3 regions of the Agrobacterium burrii genome follow, and region 2 is predicted to be linked to each of the others. Evidence: riboswitches for the same ligand, from Rfam matches in the RefSeq annotation. Region 2 holds a riboswitch; each other region holds the start of a gene.
What was found. A riboswitch is a leader RNA that binds a small molecule or an ion and turns the genes downstream of it on or off. The one in region 2 is predicted to bind thiamine pyrophosphate.

Region 1: it holds a riboswitch for thiamine pyrophosphate, as region 2 does, so the genes downstream of both, thiB (thiamine ABC transporter substrate binding subunit) here and JZX89_RS21165 (ABC transporter permease) in region 2, are expected to answer to the same signal.
Region 3: it holds a riboswitch for thiamine pyrophosphate, as region 2 does, so the genes downstream of both, thiC (phosphomethylpyrimidine synthase ThiC) here and JZX89_RS21165 (ABC transporter permease) in region 2, are expected to answer to the same signal.

The regions. Positions count from the first base shown of each region.
Region 1 covers NZ_JAFLNA010000010.1:195,779-201,417, reverse strand. The annotation lists gene JZX89_RS18945 (ATP-binding cassette domain-containing protein) at 1-189, opposite strand, end outside; gene thiP (thiamine/thiamine pyrophosphate ABC transporter permease ThiP) at 186-1,805, opposite strand; gene thiB (thiamine ABC transporter substrate binding subunit) at 1,825-2,838, opposite strand; TPP riboswitch at 2,876-2,986, opposite strand; gene JZX89_RS18930 (VOC family protein) at 3,032-3,424, opposite strand; gene JZX89_RS18925 (ABC-F family ATP-binding cassette domain-containing protein) at 3,516-5,342, opposite strand; gene JZX89_RS18920 (thiamine diphosphokinase) at 5,347-5,639, opposite strand, start outside.
Region 2 covers NZ_JAFLNA010000012.1:158,255-163,893, forward strand. The annotation lists gene JZX89_RS21150 (carbohydrate ABC transporter permease) at 1-340, shown strand, start outside; gene JZX89_RS21155 (carbohydrate ABC transporter permease) at 345-1,199, shown strand; gene JZX89_RS21160 (alpha-glucosidase) at 1,212-3,203, shown strand; TPP riboswitch at 3,240-3,342, shown strand; gene JZX89_RS21165 (ABC transporter permease) at 3,471-4,256, shown strand; gene JZX89_RS21170 (ABC transporter substrate-binding protein) at 4,253-5,203, shown strand; gene JZX89_RS21175 (hydroxyethylthiazole kinase) at 5,200-5,639, shown strand, end outside.
Region 3 covers NZ_JAFLNA010000020.1:88,148-93,786, reverse strand. The annotation lists gene thiC (phosphomethylpyrimidine synthase ThiC) at 1-1,815, opposite strand, end outside; TPP riboswitch at 1,910-2,021, opposite strand; gene JZX89_RS26930 (acyl carrier protein) at 2,205-2,456, shown strand; gene JZX89_RS26925 (acyl-CoA dehydrogenase family protein) at 2,456-3,637, shown strand; gene JZX89_RS26920 (amino acid--[acyl-carrier-protein] ligase) at 3,642-4,550, shown strand; gene JZX89_RS26915 (DUF1839 family protein) at 4,557-5,540, shown strand; gene JZX89_RS26910 (glycoside hydrolase family 2 protein) at 5,537-5,639, shown strand, end outside.

The DNA of each region.
Region 1 (5,639 bases), on a different contig from region 2:
CACCACGCGGCCGGAATCCGGCACCTCGAAACCGGCGACCAGATTGAGAAGCGTCGACTTGCCCGAACCGGATGCGCCGACAACGGCGGTCACCTGGCCCTGCGGAAAGGTGCAATCCAGATCGAAATCCTGCGCTCCGAGCCGCAGCCTGACCTTGTCCAGCTGAACTGCGAAATCATCGCCAGTCATGTGCTTGCCTTTGCCGATTGCCGTGAAACGCCGCCCGCAGCAAGCAGCAGGCAGACGACACCGAGGATGAACGCATATCCGGCGGCGTCATTGGTGCGGTAACTGCCCATATTGCTGTAAACCAGCCATGGCAAGGTGATGAAATTTTCCGACCCGAACAGGGCAACCGCCCCGAGATCACCAAGCGACAGCGCCATGGCAAAGGAAAACGCCATAACCGAAGGCCGCCACAGAACCGGCAGATCGGCAAATCGTAGCCGCGTCAACCCCTGAAGCCCGAGACTGGCGGAGAGCCGGCCGGTGCGCAGAAAATGGCTGGTAAAGGCCGGCTCCAATACCCGCATGGCAAGCGGCAGCGCCATCAGCATATTGACGATCGCCACGAGAACCGGCGCATAAAAGCTGACGTCACCGAAGGGCCGCAACAGCAGAAACCATCCGCTTCCGAGCACAACAGGCGGCACCAGCAGTACAAGCGAAGACCCCGCGCCGAGCGTGGCGGACAGAAAGCGCAAGGGCCGAGCCGCCTGCCGCCGTGAACCAACGGCCTGACGGGCACTGATGATCGCAAAACAGCAGAGCACGACGAGAGTTGCGGAGAGCGCGGCGATGGCAAGGCTGGTCGCCGCCGCGCGCAGGAAGATCGGCGCAGACAAAAGGCGCGGTAGATCGGCCCCAAAGCCTGAGACGGTTGTCGCGACCAACGGCAGTCCAATCAGCAAAACCGCAAGAATGATTGCCGCCCCATCCCAAAGGCGTGCACCGGTACTTTTGCCATCGAAACGGCGAAGGGGACGCCCAAGCGAGGCTATCTCTGCTTCCGGCGATGGCAGAAAGGCAAGAAGGCCGAGCAAAGCCCCGGTCAGGACAATCTGCAGAACCGAAAGCGCGATCGCCCGCTGCGGATCGAAATCGAACCGTAACGCCTGATAGATCGCCACCTCCAGCGTCGTAGCCGCCGGTCCGCCACCCAAGAGAAGCACCAGCGTAAAGCTGGTGGCACACAGCATGAAGACAAGGCCGGCAATGCCGGGAACAAGCCGTGAAATCGCCGGCCATTCGATGAAGCGGAAAGTCGAAATCGGTCCCATGCCAAGGCTCGCCGCAATGCGCCAATATTCGCCCGGAATACGTTCCAGCCCGGCCAGCATCAACCGCACGCAAAGCGGCAGATTGAAGAACACATGGGCAATAAGAATCCCGGAAAGGCCGTAAATGCTGGAGGGTTGCTCCGCGCCGGCAAAAACAAGAGCCGTATTCAAGACGCCCTGCCTGCCCCAGATGGCGATGATGCCGAAGGCGCCGACGATGACAGGCAAACCCATCGGCACCGCCATCAGCCGGATGATCCATATCCGCCCCGGAAAGTCGCGTCGACGCGCAAGCGCCATCGCCACCGGCAGGCCGAGACCAATCGAAAGAAAGGTGGAAAGCGTTGCCTGATACAGCGTGAAACGCAGAATACGCAGCGTATAGGCATCCATGATGCCCGCAGCGGATACGCCGGCATCGAAAGACAAAAGAGCAGCAACGCCGAGCGCCATGAACAGGAAAACGGCGGCAAAGGCCACCGTCCCAAAAATAATCGACCGTCGGTAATCGCGACGCAGCATCATGCGCGGGTGCGCCTCTTCGTCAATTCATGCTCATGGCCGCAAGCCATTCGTCGATCCACGCCTTGCGGTTCTTCGCCACCTCTTCCGGGTCCATCAGGAAGGTCTTGGCAGGCACGACGAGTTTGGAAAACGCCTCGGGCAACGGCTTGGACGTTGCCGCAACCGGCATCATCCAGTTGTTTTCCGGAATGGCGTCCTGAAAACCTGATGTGAGCGTGAAAGCAAGAAACTGCTTCGCCAATTCTTTGTGCGGCGCGTTTTTGAGCAGGCCGGACACTTCGATCTGGATGTAATGCCCCTCCGAGAAGGAGGCTGCCTGATAACGATCCGTCTTTTCCGCAACCATGTGATAAGCGGGCGAGGTGGTGTAGGAAAGCACCATCGGCACCTCACCCTTGGTGAAGAGACCATAGGATTCCGACCAGCCCGGCGTTACGGTGAGAATGCGTTTCCGGAGCTTGGCCCAAGCCTCCGGGGCCTTGTCGCCGTAAACGGATTTTACCCACAGCAGCAGACCAAGGCCCGGCGTGGAGGTTCGCGGGTCCTGAATGGCGATCTTCTGCGAAGGGTCGCCTTCCACCAGTTCCTTCAGGCTCGTCGGCGGATTTTTTATCGTCTGCGTGTCATAGATGACTGCGAAATGACCGTAGTCGTAAGGGACGAAAACATCATCCTTGTAACCGCCCGGCACCTTGGCCGCCGATGCATCGATGCCACTGACATCGAAAAGGCCGGTCTGCTTCGCTTCCGCGACAAGGTTGGTATCGAGACCGAGCACCACATCCGCCTTGGACCCCGCACCTTCCAGCTTCAGGCGGTTCAGCAGTGCCACGCCATCCGCCACACCGACGAAATTGACCGTGCAGTTGCAAACCTTCTCGAAGGCTTCTTTCACTTTGGGACCGGGACCCCATTCGGAAACGAAGCTTTCATAGGTATAGACGGTGAGTTCCTGTCGATCCTGCGCGGTGGCAAGAGCGGGCAGAAACAGCGAAACGGCAACGATGGAATTCAGGAAAAGACGACGGCGCACGGGTATCTCCTCAAAACAAAAAGGGAAATAGCCGCCTGCCTTGAAGCCGTCTAATCCCTCCGCCGGTATGAACCGGATCAGGTTCTTCGGGTTGGCAAGCCTCTCAGCCTTTTGCACGCAAGCACAAAAGACACCCCGTTAGATCATGATGATGATGTAGTCCCGCCGTCAGGGATTGGCAAGATGGCTGCGGTCAACCCTGCGCCGTCATATGCACCAGTTCCCAGACGTGACCGTCCGGATCCTGAAAACTGCCGGCATACATGAAGCCGTGATCCTGAACGGGTTTCCAGCTGCTGCCGCCGGAGGCGAGCGCGGTTGCGATCATCCGGTCGATTTCCTCGCGGCTTCCGGCGGAAAGACAGGTCAGCACTTCCGTACTCTGCTTCGCATCGGCAATGTCGCCATTGATGAAATCGCGAAAACGCTCTTCCTGAAGCAGCATCACGAAGATGTTTTCCTCCACGATCATGCAGAGCGTGCGATCGTCAGAATATTCCGGATTGAAGCTGAAACCGAGCGCCGTGAAGAAGCTTTTCGATGTCTCGATATTCTTGACGGGCAGGTTGACGAAGATCATGCGCATTTTTTGAACTCCTCCGAACCGGCACAGGAAACGGCAATTTTGCCGTCCTGTCAAAGGCGGATGACGCCTCGTTCAAGAAACCCCGTCGCAATCAGCCTTCCATTTCCTCGCGCAGCATCTCCAGCTCCAGCCATTCCTCTTCCATGGTCTCCAGCTTTTCGCGCAGCTTGGTCATTTCCTGCGCCAGCGTGTTGAAAACGGCCGGGTCCTTGGCGAAGAGGTTGGGATCAGCCATACGCTGCTCGCGTTTTGCGATTTCGCCCTGCGTCTTTTCCATCTCCTTCGGCAGATTTTCGAGCGCGAATTTCTGCTTGAAGGAGAGCTTGCCCTTGGCCTTCGACGTATCCTGCGTAGCGGAAGTGGAAGGTGTGGCCTTCGCCTTTTCCTGCCTCTCAGCCTTGCGTTTTTCCTCCGCAGCACCCTTGCGCTGCGCCATCATATCAGAATAACCGCCGGCATATTCGATCCAGCGTCCGTCCGGCTGGTCCGGATTGGCGGGTGCGATGGTGGAGGTGACGGTGCGGTCGAGGAAATCGCGGTCATGGCTGACGAGGATGACAGTGCCGGAAAAACCCGCAACGATTTCCTGCAACAGATCGAGCGTTTCGATATCGAGATCGTTGGTCGGCTCGTCGAGGATCAGAAGGTTGGTCGGCCGCGCCAGAATGCGCGCCAGAATAAGCCGGGCGCGCTCGCCGCCGGAAAGGTTGCGGATCGGCGTGCGGGCCTGTTCCGGCTGGAACAGGAAATCCTTCATGTAGCCCGTCACATGCTTCACTTCGCCATTGACCAGCAGGTTGTCACCCCGGCCATCGGTCAGGTAATGCGCAAGCGTTTCGGTTGGATTGAGATCCTCGCGCTTCTGGTCAAGCGTCGCGATCTCCAGATTGGTACCGAGCTTCACCGTGCCGCTATCGGGCTGAAGCTCGCCGGTCAGCATCTTCAAAAGCGTGGTTTTTCCGGCGCCATTCGGGCCGACAAGGCCAATGCAATCGCCGCGATGCACCCGCAGAGAAAACGGCGCGATGATGACCCGCTCGCCGTAAGACTTGGTGATGGCCTCGGCCTCGATGACCAGCTTGCCCGACTCGCGCCCTTCGGTGACGGTCGCCTGCACCGAACCCTGCGGCACCTTGTGGCCGCGATAATCCGCGCGCATGGCCTGAAGCTCGCCGACGCGGCGCATATTGCGCTTGCGCCGCGCGGTCACGCCATAACGCATCCAGTGTTCTTCGCGCTCGATCGCCTTGCCGAGCTTGTGCTGCTCCAGCTCTTCCTCTTCCAGAACCTTGTCGCGCCATTCCTCGAAATGCGCAAAACCGCGATTGAGACGGCGGGACTGGCCGCGATCGAGCCACACGGTCGAAGTCGAGACCTTCTCCAGAAAACGCCGGTCGTGCGAAATCAGCACCAGCGCGCTGCGCGTCTGCTGCAATTCGCTTTCGAGCCATTCGATGGTCGGCAGGTCCAGATGGTTGGTCGGTTCGTCCAGCATCAGAATATCGGGTTCCGGCGCCATGACGCGGGCAAGGGCCACACGCCGCGCTTCGCCGCCGGAAAGGCTTGCCGGATTTTCCTGTCCCGTCAGCCCCAGATGCTCAAGCAGATAAGTCACACGATAGGGATCATCGCCGGGACCAAGCCCCGCTTCGGCATAGGCCTGAACGGTATCGTAACCGGCAAAATCAGGCGACTGCTCCAGATAACGGATGGTAGCGGAAGGATGGCGGAAAACCTCGCCCGACTGCGCCTCGACCAGACCGGCAGCAATCTTCATCAGGGTCGACTTGCCCGAACCGTTGCGCCCGACAAGGCAGATGCGGTCGCCCGGCTCCACCTGAAAATTGGCGCCGTCGAGCAGCGGGGTTACGCCGAACGTCAGCTTGATGTCGTCGAGTTTCAAAATAGGGGGTGCCAAGGTGTCAGGCTCCGGTCAGATCATAGGGGCGAGCGAGCACGATGGCTTTGCCGCTTTTCAGCGAAAAATGCACAGGGCCGCCATTTGCGACATTGGAAATAGTGCGGGAGGAACCGAAAGCAAGCGCAAAATCCACGAGCGGATAACGCACATTGCCGATATCAAGCCCCGCAAGGGCGGTAAAACCGGCCACCGAAAACAGTGAAGCGGGCGGCAGATCGACATCCAGCGAACCGGGAAGCAGCGGCCGGGCCTCCTCTTCACCTGACGTCAGCGTTACCTCGATACCCCGTTCGG
Region 2 (5,639 bases):
CGGCCTGCAGACCATTCCGCGCTCGCTTTATGAGGCGGCGGATGTGGATGGTGCCGGTAAAATCCGACAGTTCTTCGAAATCACCCTGCCGCTTCTGAAGCCCTCGATTGTCGTCGCCCTCATCTTCCGCACGATCACGGCGCTGCAGACCTTTGATATTCCTTACATGATGACCGGCGGCGGCCCCGGCACATCCACCACGACACTTGCCATGTATATCCACCAGAACACCGTTTCCTTCCTCGATCTCGGTTACGGCTCGGCCTTAGCGGTCATGATGTTTGCGCTCTCCATGTGCGTTACCGCCGTTTATCTCCGCATCATCAGGACGAAGGACTGATCCCATGAGCACCGTTGCAAATTCCGGTCTGTCCTCGTTCTTTTCCGGCAAGCCGCTGCGCTTCATTGCGGCCTCCATCCTTCTGGTCAACGGTCTGTTTCCGGCGATCTGGATTTTGTTCACCTCGCTGAAAACCGAAGCGGAACTGACGGTCAAGCCGATCACCTGGTTTCCGCATACGCCGACGCTGGCCAACTACATGCAGGCCTTTTCCGACCAGCCGCTGCACCTGTTCCTGTTCAACAGCTTCATGGTGGCGCTGCTTTCGACCGCGCTCACCATTCTGATTTCGGTGCTGGCGGCTTATGCGCTGGCGCGGCTCAACCTCAAATACCGGGCGCTGATCCTCTCACTCATCATCGCCGTTTCCACCTTTCCGCTGGTGACGCTGCTGGTGCCGCTGTTCGAAATCATGCGGGCGCTCAACCTGCTCAACAGCTGGACAGCGCTGATCCTGCCCTACACCGTGCTGTCGCTGCCGGTCTGCACCCTGATGCTGGTCTCCTTCTTCGAAAGTATCCCGCGCGATCTCGAAAATGCCGCCATGATCGATGGCTGCACCCGCATCGGGGCGCTGTTCAAGGTGGTGGTGCCGCTCTGCGCACCGGGCGTTTTTACCGCCGGCATTCTCGCCTTCGTCAATGCCTGGGATGAGTTCCTGCTGGCGCTTTCCTTCAATTCCAATCCGGCCCTTCGCACCCTGCCCGTCGGCATCCAGCTTTATCAGGGTGAATTCGCTTTCCCCTGGCCGGTCATTTCGGCGGCGCTGGTGGTTGGCATCGTGCCGGTCGCGATCCTGATCGTCATCTTTCAGGAACGGGTTGTCTCCGGCCTCACCGCCGGCGGTCTCAAGGGTTAAACAGGTACAGTCATGCAATTCGAAAAGACCAAAGACGGCTTCACGCTCGCAATCGGCGGCCGTACCATCCTTGCCCATTCGCCTGACAATCCCGCCTTCTTCGCGGGTTCTGGCCGCGAGCGGATGGATATGTATCGCGGCAATTTCGACATCGAGGACTATGTGATCGAGCGAACTGCCCTGCGCCATGCCGAGTTGAATGGCGACAGCGTTACGCTTTCCTCCGCACCCGGACAGGCGCCGCGCCTTCGCCTGACGCTGGACGGCAACGCTATCAGGCTGGCTGCGCTGGATGAAACCATCAATCGTCTGTGGCTGCGCGTCGTCGCGGAAACGGATGAGCACGTCTGGGGCGGCGGCGAGCAGATGTCCTATTTTGACATGCGCGGACGGCGTTTTCCGCTTTGGACTTCCGAACCCGGCGTCGGTCGCGACAAGACCTCGGAGCTTACCTTCAAGGCCGATGTCAGCGGCAAGGCGGGCGGCGATTATTACAACACAAACTACCCGCAGCCGACCTACCTCTCGTCGCGCAAATACGCGCTGCATGTGGAAACCAGCGCCTATTCGGTCTTCGATTTCCGCAACGGCGATTTCCACGAAATCGAAATATGGGCTATCCCGGAAAAGATCGAGTTCTTCGCGGGCGATGCCTTCACCGATATCGTCTCCGCCCTCTCGCTGCGGTTCGGACGCCAGCCGGAACTGCCGGAGTGGATCTATAATGGCGCGATCATCGGGCTAAAGGACGGCGTCAGCTCCTTTGCCCGGCTGGAGAAAATCCGTGCTGCCGGAACGAAGGTTTCCGGCCTCTGGTGCGAGGACTGGGTGGGCCTGCGCCAGACATCTTTCGGCGCGCGCCTCTTCTGGGACTGGCAGGCCAATGACACCCGCTACCCGCATCTGCGCCAGAAGATCGCCGAACTTGCCGATCACGACATTCGTTTCCTGGGCTATGTGAACCCCTATCTCTGCGTTGACGGCCCGCTGTTCCCGGTCGCCGAAGAAGCCGGTTATTTCGCCACGGATGCGGACGGCAAGACGGCGCTGGTGGATTTCGGTGAATTCGACTGCGGCGTGGTGGATTTCACCAATCCGGCCGCGGCCGACTGGTTTGCCGAACAGATCATCGGCAAAAACATGCTCGATTTCGGCCTTTCCGGCTGGATGGCCGATTTTGGCGAATATCTGCCGATCGATATCAACCTTTCCAACGGCGTCGACGCCAAGCTGATGCACAATGCCTGGCCCACCCTCTGGGCCGAGGTTAACGCGAAAGCCGTCGAAAGCCGGGGCAAAACCGGCGAGGCGCTGTTCTTCATGCGCGCAGGCTTCACCGGCGTGCAGGCCCATTGCCCGCTGATCTGGGGCGGTGACCAGTCGGTGGATTTCTCCCGCCATGACGGCCTCGTCACCGTCATCTGCGGCGCGCTGTCCTCCGGCCTCATGGGTAACGCCTACCACCATTCCGATATCGGCGGTTACACCAGCCTGTTCGGCAATGTCAGGACGGCGGAACTCATCATGCGCTGGACGGAAATGGCCGCCTTCACGCCTGTGATGCGCACCCATGAGGGCAATCGCCCGCGCGACAATCTCCAGATCGATCAGGACGACACGGTTCTTGCCCATTTCGCCCGCATGACGGCGATCTATGTCGCGCTCGCCCCCTATCTGAAATCGCTTTCCGCAGAGGCGGCTGAGACTGGCCTGCCGGTGCAACGTCCGCTTTTCCTGCATTATGAGGACGACCGGCAGACCTACGCCATTCAGGACAGCTATCTCTATGGAGCCGACATGCTGGTTGCGCCGGTCTGGAAAGCGGGCGAAACGCAGCGCACACTCTATCTTCCGGGCAATGGCGAATGGGTGCATCTGTGGAGCGGCGCGCGCCATCCCGGCGGACGCGAAGTCACCATCGAAGCGCCGCTCGGCCAGCCCGCGGTTTTCTATCGTGCCGATAGCAGCCATATCGCCCTGTTTGAACAGCTTCGCAGCATCTGAGCCGTTGACAGCCAGCTAAAAAAGCGACAGTTTCCGACGCATTCCGAGGGGAGCACCGCACGGTGCTGAGATGGCGATGAGCCGGACCCTTGAACCTGATCCGGGTCATGCCGGCGTAGGAACGGAAACTGTCGCACCCTTCAGGCGCTGCCCTTTCTCTTCTCCGCTTGGCCATGATCTCCGTGATTGTCACATCTGGAGACTGAATGATGATGCTGAAACCTTCTGTCCTTCGCACATGGTGCGTTTGCGTCTGAGGTCCGGCTCATGCGTGCCACCCATGCATTGAACGGTATCGGTCTCCTGCTGCTTCTGTGGCAGGCAGGCACATGGCTGTTTGCGCCGCCGCGCTATATCCTGCCGTCGCCCGCCGATGTCGCCGCCGCCTTCTGGCGTCAGCCCGGCTTCCTGTTCGGGCAGGCCATGGTAACGTTTGGCGAAATGGCGCTCGGCCTAGCGGCCGGTGTTACGGCTGGCATTCTCGTCGCCTTCACCATCGCCGCCATCCCGCGTCTTGGCCGCCTCGTCTGGCCCATGGTTCTGGTGCTGCAGGCCTTCCCGGTCTTCGTGCTAGCCCCCATTCTCGTGCTCTGGTTCGGTTTCGGCATGGCCTCGAAAGTGGTGATGACGGCGATCATCATCTTCTTCCCCGTCGCCTCCTCCTTCACTGATGGCCTTAACCGCACGGATCGCGCCATTCTCGACGCCGCCTCGCTGACGGAGGCGAGCCACTGGCAGATCCTCACCCGGCTGCGCGTGCCGCTGGCGCTGCCATCGCTCATTTCCGGGCTGAGGGTCGCCGCCCCGCTCGCCCCGCTTGGCGCCGTCATCGGCGAATGGGTGGGTGCTTCGGCCGGGCTCGGTTTCGTCATGATCCAGTCCAATGCCCGCATGCAGACCGACACGATGTTTGCCGCCATGGCCATTCTTGCCGTCATGGCGGTGCTGCTGCGGCTCATCGTCGACCGGGCGACCGCCAATCTGGCCCCCTGGGCCAAGGAAACAGAACATACCATTCCTCTCAGATATTTACGGAGACTTTCGGCACCATGAAACGAACGCTTCTTTCCCTCGTCGTCGCGGCAGCAGGCGCATTTGCCCCCATGCAATCACAGGCAGCCGACAAGCTTACCGTATTGCTCGAATGGTTCGTGAACCCCGATCATGCGCCGATGGTGATCGCCAGGGAACGCGGTCTGTTTGCCGATGCCGGGCTGGACGTGGAACTGGTGCCGCCGGCCGACCCTTCCGCCGTGCCTCGTCTCGTTTCGGCAAAACAGGCCGATATCGGCGTGCATTACCAGCCGAACCTTTATCTCGATCACGATGCCGGCCTGCCGCTCGTGCGTTTCGGCACGCTGGTCGAAACCCCGCTGAACACCGTCACCGTTCTTGCCGATGGGCCGATCAAAAGCCTGAAAGACCTGAAGGGCAAGAAGGTCGGCTTTTCCGTTTCCGGTTTTGAAGATGCGATGCTGAAGCGCATGCTGGAAAAGGACGGCCTGACGAAGGATGATGTCGAACTCATCAACGTCAATTTCTCGCTCTCGCCGTCGCTGATCGCCGGCAAGGTGGATGCGACGCTCGGCGGTTTCCGCAATTTCGAACTGACGCAGATGAAGCTCGAAGGTCATGAGGGCCGCTCCTTCTTCCCGGAAGAACATGGCGTGCCGGCCTATGACGAGCTGATCTTCGTCACCCATCGCGATCTCGTAAAAGACAGCCGCCTGCCGCGTTTCCTCTCCGCCGTGGAACAGGCCGCGATCTTCATCACCAATCACCCGCAGGACTCCTGGCAGCTTTTCATCAAGGCCTATCCGAACCTTGACGACGCGCTGAACAAGCAGGCCTTCTTCGACACTTTGCCGCGCTTCGCCAAGCGTCCCGCCGCACTTGATCGCACCCGCTATGATCGTTTCGGTGCGTTCATGCAGGAGATGCAGCTGATCAAGCAGGCACCGAAGGCAGACGATATCGCCGTGGAGCTGCAGCAGCCATGACCGGCACTTTTCCGACAGCGGCGAAAGCCGCCGACATTCTGGAGCGGGTGCGCAAGACGCGCCCGCGCGTGCATTGCCTGATGAACACCGTGGTGCAGAAATTCACCGCCGACGGCATCACCGTCATCGGCGGCATTCCCTCAATGACCACTTCTCTGGAAGAAATCGAGAGCTTTGTCACCAAGGCGGATGCATTGACCGTCAATCTTGGCACGCTGGATGCCGAGCGGCGCAAGGTCATCCGGCTGGCAATCGAGATCGCCAATGCATCCGGCAAGCCGTGGATCGTCGATCCCGTACATTGCGACTACTCGCCATCCCGGCTGGAATTTGCTCGCGAACTCATCGCCCTCTCCCCGACCATCGTGCGCGGTAACCGCGCCGAGATGAGCCTGATCGGCGATGTGCCTGATGCGGTGCGGATCGAAACCGGACC
Region 3 (5,639 bases), on a different contig from region 2:
ATTCGCAGGCGTAGGAAGCGGCATATAAAGCTCGCCACCTTCCTTGAAGCGGGCGGCCATCGCCTCCAGTCCCTCCTTTTGCGCCTCGGCGCGGATATCATGGGAAATCCGCATCGAGCAGAATTTCGGTCCGCACATGGAGCAGAAATGCGCAACCTTGTGCGCCTCCTTCGGCAGGGTCTCATCATGGAAGGACCGAGCCGTATCCGGGTCGAGCGATAGGTTGAACTGATCTTCCCAGCGGAACTCGAACCTTGCGCGCGACAACGCATCGTCCCGCACCTGTGCGGCCGGATGGCCCTTGGCAAGATCGGCAGCATGGGCGGCGATCTTGTAGGTGATGACGCCGACCTTCACGTCGTTACGATCAGGAAGGCCGAGATGTTCCTTCGGCGTGACGTAGCAAAGCATCGCCGTGCCAAACCAGCCGATCATCGCCGCCCCGATACCTGACGTGATATGGTCGTAACCGGGCGCGATATCGGTGGTCAGCGGCCCAAGCGTATAGAAGGGCGCCTCGCCGCAGGTCTTCAGCTGTTTGTCCATATTCTCCTTGATCTTGTGCATCGGCACATGGCCGGGGCCTTCGATCATCACCTGGCAATCCTTGGCCCAGGCGATCTGCGTCAGCTCCCCCAGCGTTTCCAGCTCGGCAAACTGCGCCACGTCGTTGGCATCGGCAATCGAGCCGGGACGCAAGCCATCGCCCAGCGAGAAGGAGACGTCATAGGCGCGGCAGATATCGCAAATCTCGTCGAAATGCTCATAAAGGAAGCTTTCGCGATGATGATGCAGACACCACTTGGCCATGATCGACCCACCGCGGGAGACGATGCCGGTAACGCGGTTGACGGTGAGCGGAATGTAATGCAGCCGCACGCCGGCATGGATGGTGAAATAATCCACACCCTGCTCTGCCTGTTCGATCAGCGTATCGCGAAACACCTCCCAGTTGAGGTCTTCGGCAATGCCATTGACCTTCTCCAGCGCCTGATAAAGCGGCACCGTGCCAATCGGCACCGGCGAATTGCGGATGATCCATTCGCGGATATTGTGAATGTTGCGCCCGGTCGAGAGGTCCATGACGGTATCCGCACCCCAGCGGATCGCCCAGACCATCTTCTCCACCTCTTCCGCCATGGAGGACGTAACGGCGGAATTGCCTATATTGGCGTTGATCTTCACCAGAAAATTACGGCCGATGATCATCGGCTCAAGTTCCGAATGATTGATATTGGCGGGAATGATGGCCCGGCCCGACGCCACTTCCTGCCGAACGAATTCCGCCGTCACGTAATCAGGGATATGCGCGCCGAAACTCTCGCCGTCGCGCACCAGCTTCTCCTTGGCCGCCTCGCGCCCGAGATTTTCGCGGATGGCGATGAATTCCATCTCCGGTGTGATGATGCCAGCCCGCGCATAGGCAAGCTGTGTCACCGCTTTGCCGGCAGTCGCCCTGAGTGGCTGGTGGCGCACGGAAAATTCGGGGGTCAGGCGCTCGCCGGTGGCAAAGCCGTTATCCTCCGGCTTAACGTGCCGGCCCTCGTAAGCCTCGACATCACCGCGTGCCACGACCCAGTCGTGACGCAGTCGCGGCAGACCCTTTTCAATCAGAACGGGATGTGTGGGATCGGTGTAGGGACCGGAGGAATCATAGACTGTTACCGGCGGTTCGCCCGCCGTCGGGTGCACCGCGATCTCGCGCATCGGCACGCGAATATGCGGATGCAGGATTCCCGGTTTATGGATTTTCGTGGAGGCGGCATGCGGTCCGGTGGTAACCGACAGCGGGATAGTCTTGGCAGCGATATTCATCATGAGGCTCCAAAGTTTGACAGTGGAGACCCAGTTCGAGCCGGAATGATGGAAAATACCGCAGCGCCGACAGCGCATTGCACACGCCAGCCGACCTTCGGTCTTTGCACCGTCCCTACGCCAGTATGAACTGGATCAGGTTCAACGGGTCACTGCGCATGAAAGCAGAATCTCAGCCCCTTGACGGGACACCCCTGGTGAATGGCTCACAGCAAAAAACACCGGCCGCCTTTTGTCAAGGCCGCCGATCAACGCTTGGCAAAGGTGCGGGAATGGCGCATGCTGCCGTTAGTTGTAATTAACCTAACGGTTTAGGTGAATATTATCGTTTGCGACATAACGATAAGCACAAACCTTCCTAATGTTAATTTCATTGGAGATCCGTCGGAATGAATGCGACTATTCGTGAAATACTGGCAAAATTCGGCCAGCTTCCCACCCCCGTCGATACGATTGCAGATGAAGCAGATCTTTATGCGGCAGGCCTCTCTTCCTTTGCATCGGTGCAATTGATGCTGGGCATCGAAGAAGCATTCGATATCGAGTTTCCCGACAATCTGTTGAACCGCAAGTCCTTCGCCAGCATCAAGGCCATTGAAGACACCGTTAAGCTCATTCTGGATGGTAAAGAGGCAGCCTGATGAACGTGACCGTAGCGCCGCAGGATGAAACGCTGTCCGCGCGCGCGGGCCGTGTCGCGACCATTGCCGCCAAACATGCAGACGAGGTGGATGTCACCGGCAGCTTCCCGCAGGAAGCTGTCGATGCGCTGCGGCAGGAACGCCTGCTGGGCATCCAGGTCCCCTCCTCGCTGGGCGGCGAAGGCGCATCCCTGCAGCAAATCGCCGATATCTGCGCGCGGCTTGGCCAGGCCTGTTCGGCAACGGCGATGATTTTCGCCATGCACCACATCAAGCTGTCCAGCCTGGTGGAACATGGCGAGACAAGCGCATGGCATGCGGGCTTCATGAGCCGCATCGCCGGTGAACAGCTTCTGCTCGGCTCCGCAACCACCGAGGGCGGCATTGGCGGCAATCTGCGCAATTCCATCTGTGCGATCGAGGTCGAGGGCGAATTTTGCCGGCTGGAAAAGGACGCCACCGTCATTTCCTATGGCAGCAATGCCGATGCGATCCTCATCACCTCGCGCGCCCACAAGGATGCCGCGCCGGCCGATCAGGTGATGACCGTTTTCCTGAAAAGCCAGTATACGCTCGAAAAGACCCATATCTGGGATACGCTCGGCATGCGCGGCACCTGTTCGGACGGTTTCCTGTTTCGTGGCGAAGCTCCCGCAGCGCAGATTTTCCCGAAACCTTTTGCGGAAATCGCCGCGCAATCCATGCTCGCAAGCTCCCATCTTCTGTGGAGCGCCGTCTGGTACGGCATCGCGTCGGATGCGGTGCTGCGCGCGCAATCCTTTGTCAGGGCCGCGGCACGCAAGTCGCCCGGCACCGCTCCTCCCGGCGCGATCCGGCTTGCCGAGGTTTCCACCAAGCTGCAGGTGGTGAAATCCAACATCATTGCCGGCATCAAGGCTTACGAAGACACCAAGAGTGACGCCGAAAAGCTGATGTCCATGGCCTTTGCCGTCGCCATGAACAATGTGAAGATCTGCTCTTCGGAAACCATTCTTGAGATCATCGATCACGCCATGCTGGTCTGCGGCATCATGGGTTACAAGAACGGCACGCCCTACAGCCTCGGCCGGCATCTGCGCGACGCACATTCCGCCCGTTTGATGATTTCCAACGACCGTATTCTCGGCAATTCCGCCAACCTCCTGCTGGTTCACAGGCAGGACACCAGCCTCTTGGGATAAGACCATGGACATGCAAACATCGTTCCTCGATCGACTGTTCGAAGAAGGCCTGCTGATTGAAACCGGTGTGGACGGTCTTTATGGCCGCAGTGGCCAGTTCGAGGACGTGATTGCCGCATTCGAGCGGCTGATCGACCGCACGGGCGCCGCCGATGGCGCCGAAGCGATCCGTTTTCCGCCCGGCATCAACCGCGCCTATTTTGAAAAAAGCGGCTACATGAAGAGCTTTCCGCAGCTGGCCGGCACGGTCCATTCCTTCTGCGGCTGCGAGCTTGACCATGTCAGCCTTCTGAAATCCATGGATGAGGGCGAAGACTGGACCAAGGACCAGAAAGCCACCGACATCGTGCTGACGCCGGCGGCCTGCTATCCGCTTTATCCGACAATCGCCAAGCGCGGCGCGCTACCTGCCGGCGGCGGTCTCTATGACATCCAGTCCTATTGTTTCCGCCATGAGCCCTCCAAGGATCCGGCGCGCCAGCAGCTTTTCCGCATGCGCGAATATGTTTGCATGGGCACCGATTCCGACGTCACCGAATTCCGCCAGACCTGGATGGATCGCGGCGTGGAGATGATGAAGGCGGTCGGGCTCGACGTCACCATCGATGTCGCCAACGATCCTTTCTTCGGCCGTGCCGGCAAAATGCTCGCTAACAACCAGCGCGATCAGAACCTCAAATTCGAACTGCTGATCCCGGTCACATCGACGACCAACCCGACAGCCTGCATGAGCTTCAACTATCATCAGGATGCCTTCGGCCAAAAATGGGGCCTCAACCTCGCCAACGGCGATGTCGCCCATACCGCCTGCGTCGGTTTCGGCCTTGAGCGCATCGCGCTGGCGCTGTTTGCCCATCATGGTCTGGATGTGAAGAAATGGCCTGCAAAGGTCGTGGAAACCCTCTGGGGCTGATTATCCATGCGGCAGATTTTCCCCGGTCTCGATCCCAAAAACTATGTGCAACATCCGCTCCATTCTTCCGAGAGGATGTGGCCGGAAACCAATTGCTACATTGATTTGTGGATCGAGGTGCTGGCGGCCAAGGGCCTGCCGCCGGAAGCCATGTTCGGTTTCACCCTCACACAGGATTTCGAGGGCGACCAGTTCACCTTCTTCAAGGTGCCGCTGGAAGATCTCGAAGCGCTTTATGGCGTTCGCGCCACCGAGCTTGCGATCTTTGACCGGGTGGAAAACCACATCGAAGCGCAACTGGAGCGCGGCCGCATCTGCCTGATCGAGATGGACAGCTTCTATATGCCCGATACCCATGGGGTGAGCTATCAGAAGGAACACGGCAAAACCACAGTCGCCATCAACCGGCTGGACCTGGCGAACCGGGAACTCGACTATTTCCACAATGCCGGCTTTTTCCATCTGTCAGGTGAAGATTTCGACGGCTTGTTCCAGCATCATCTGGCCGAAACTGATCCACCCTTCCTGCCCTACACCGAATTTGCGAAATTCGCAGACAGCAATGCCTCGCCGGCGCATATTCGCAAGACGGCCGAACGGCTGCTGAAGTTTCATTTTTCAAGACGGCCATCCACCAATCCGGTCAGGGCTTTTTCAGCCGTATTTCCGGCTCAGGTGGAAAAGGTTGCCGACAGGCCTTTCGGCTTCTTCCACAAATATGCCTTCAACACGCTGCGCCAGCTCGGCGCCAATTTTGAACTGGCGGCAAGCCATCTCGAATGGCTGGACAAGCAAGGTTTTTCTGAAGCAAGAGACCACGCGCTGCGCATCTCCGAGGTTGCCAAAACCGTGCAGTTCCAGCTTGCCCGCGCCGTCACGCGCCGCAAATTCGACGCGCTGGCCTCCGTGCTCGATCCGGCAGCAGACGCATGGGACGGCTTGATGGAAAACCTTGCGGCGAAACTGTCTGATGCCAGCGAGGCCGCGTGAGAACCTATCTCCCGGGCGAAAGCGAAGAATTGCTGAGTGAAGGCTGGACGCTGACACTGACGCCCGCCGATGCTTACGAGACGCCCTCTGAAATTCCGG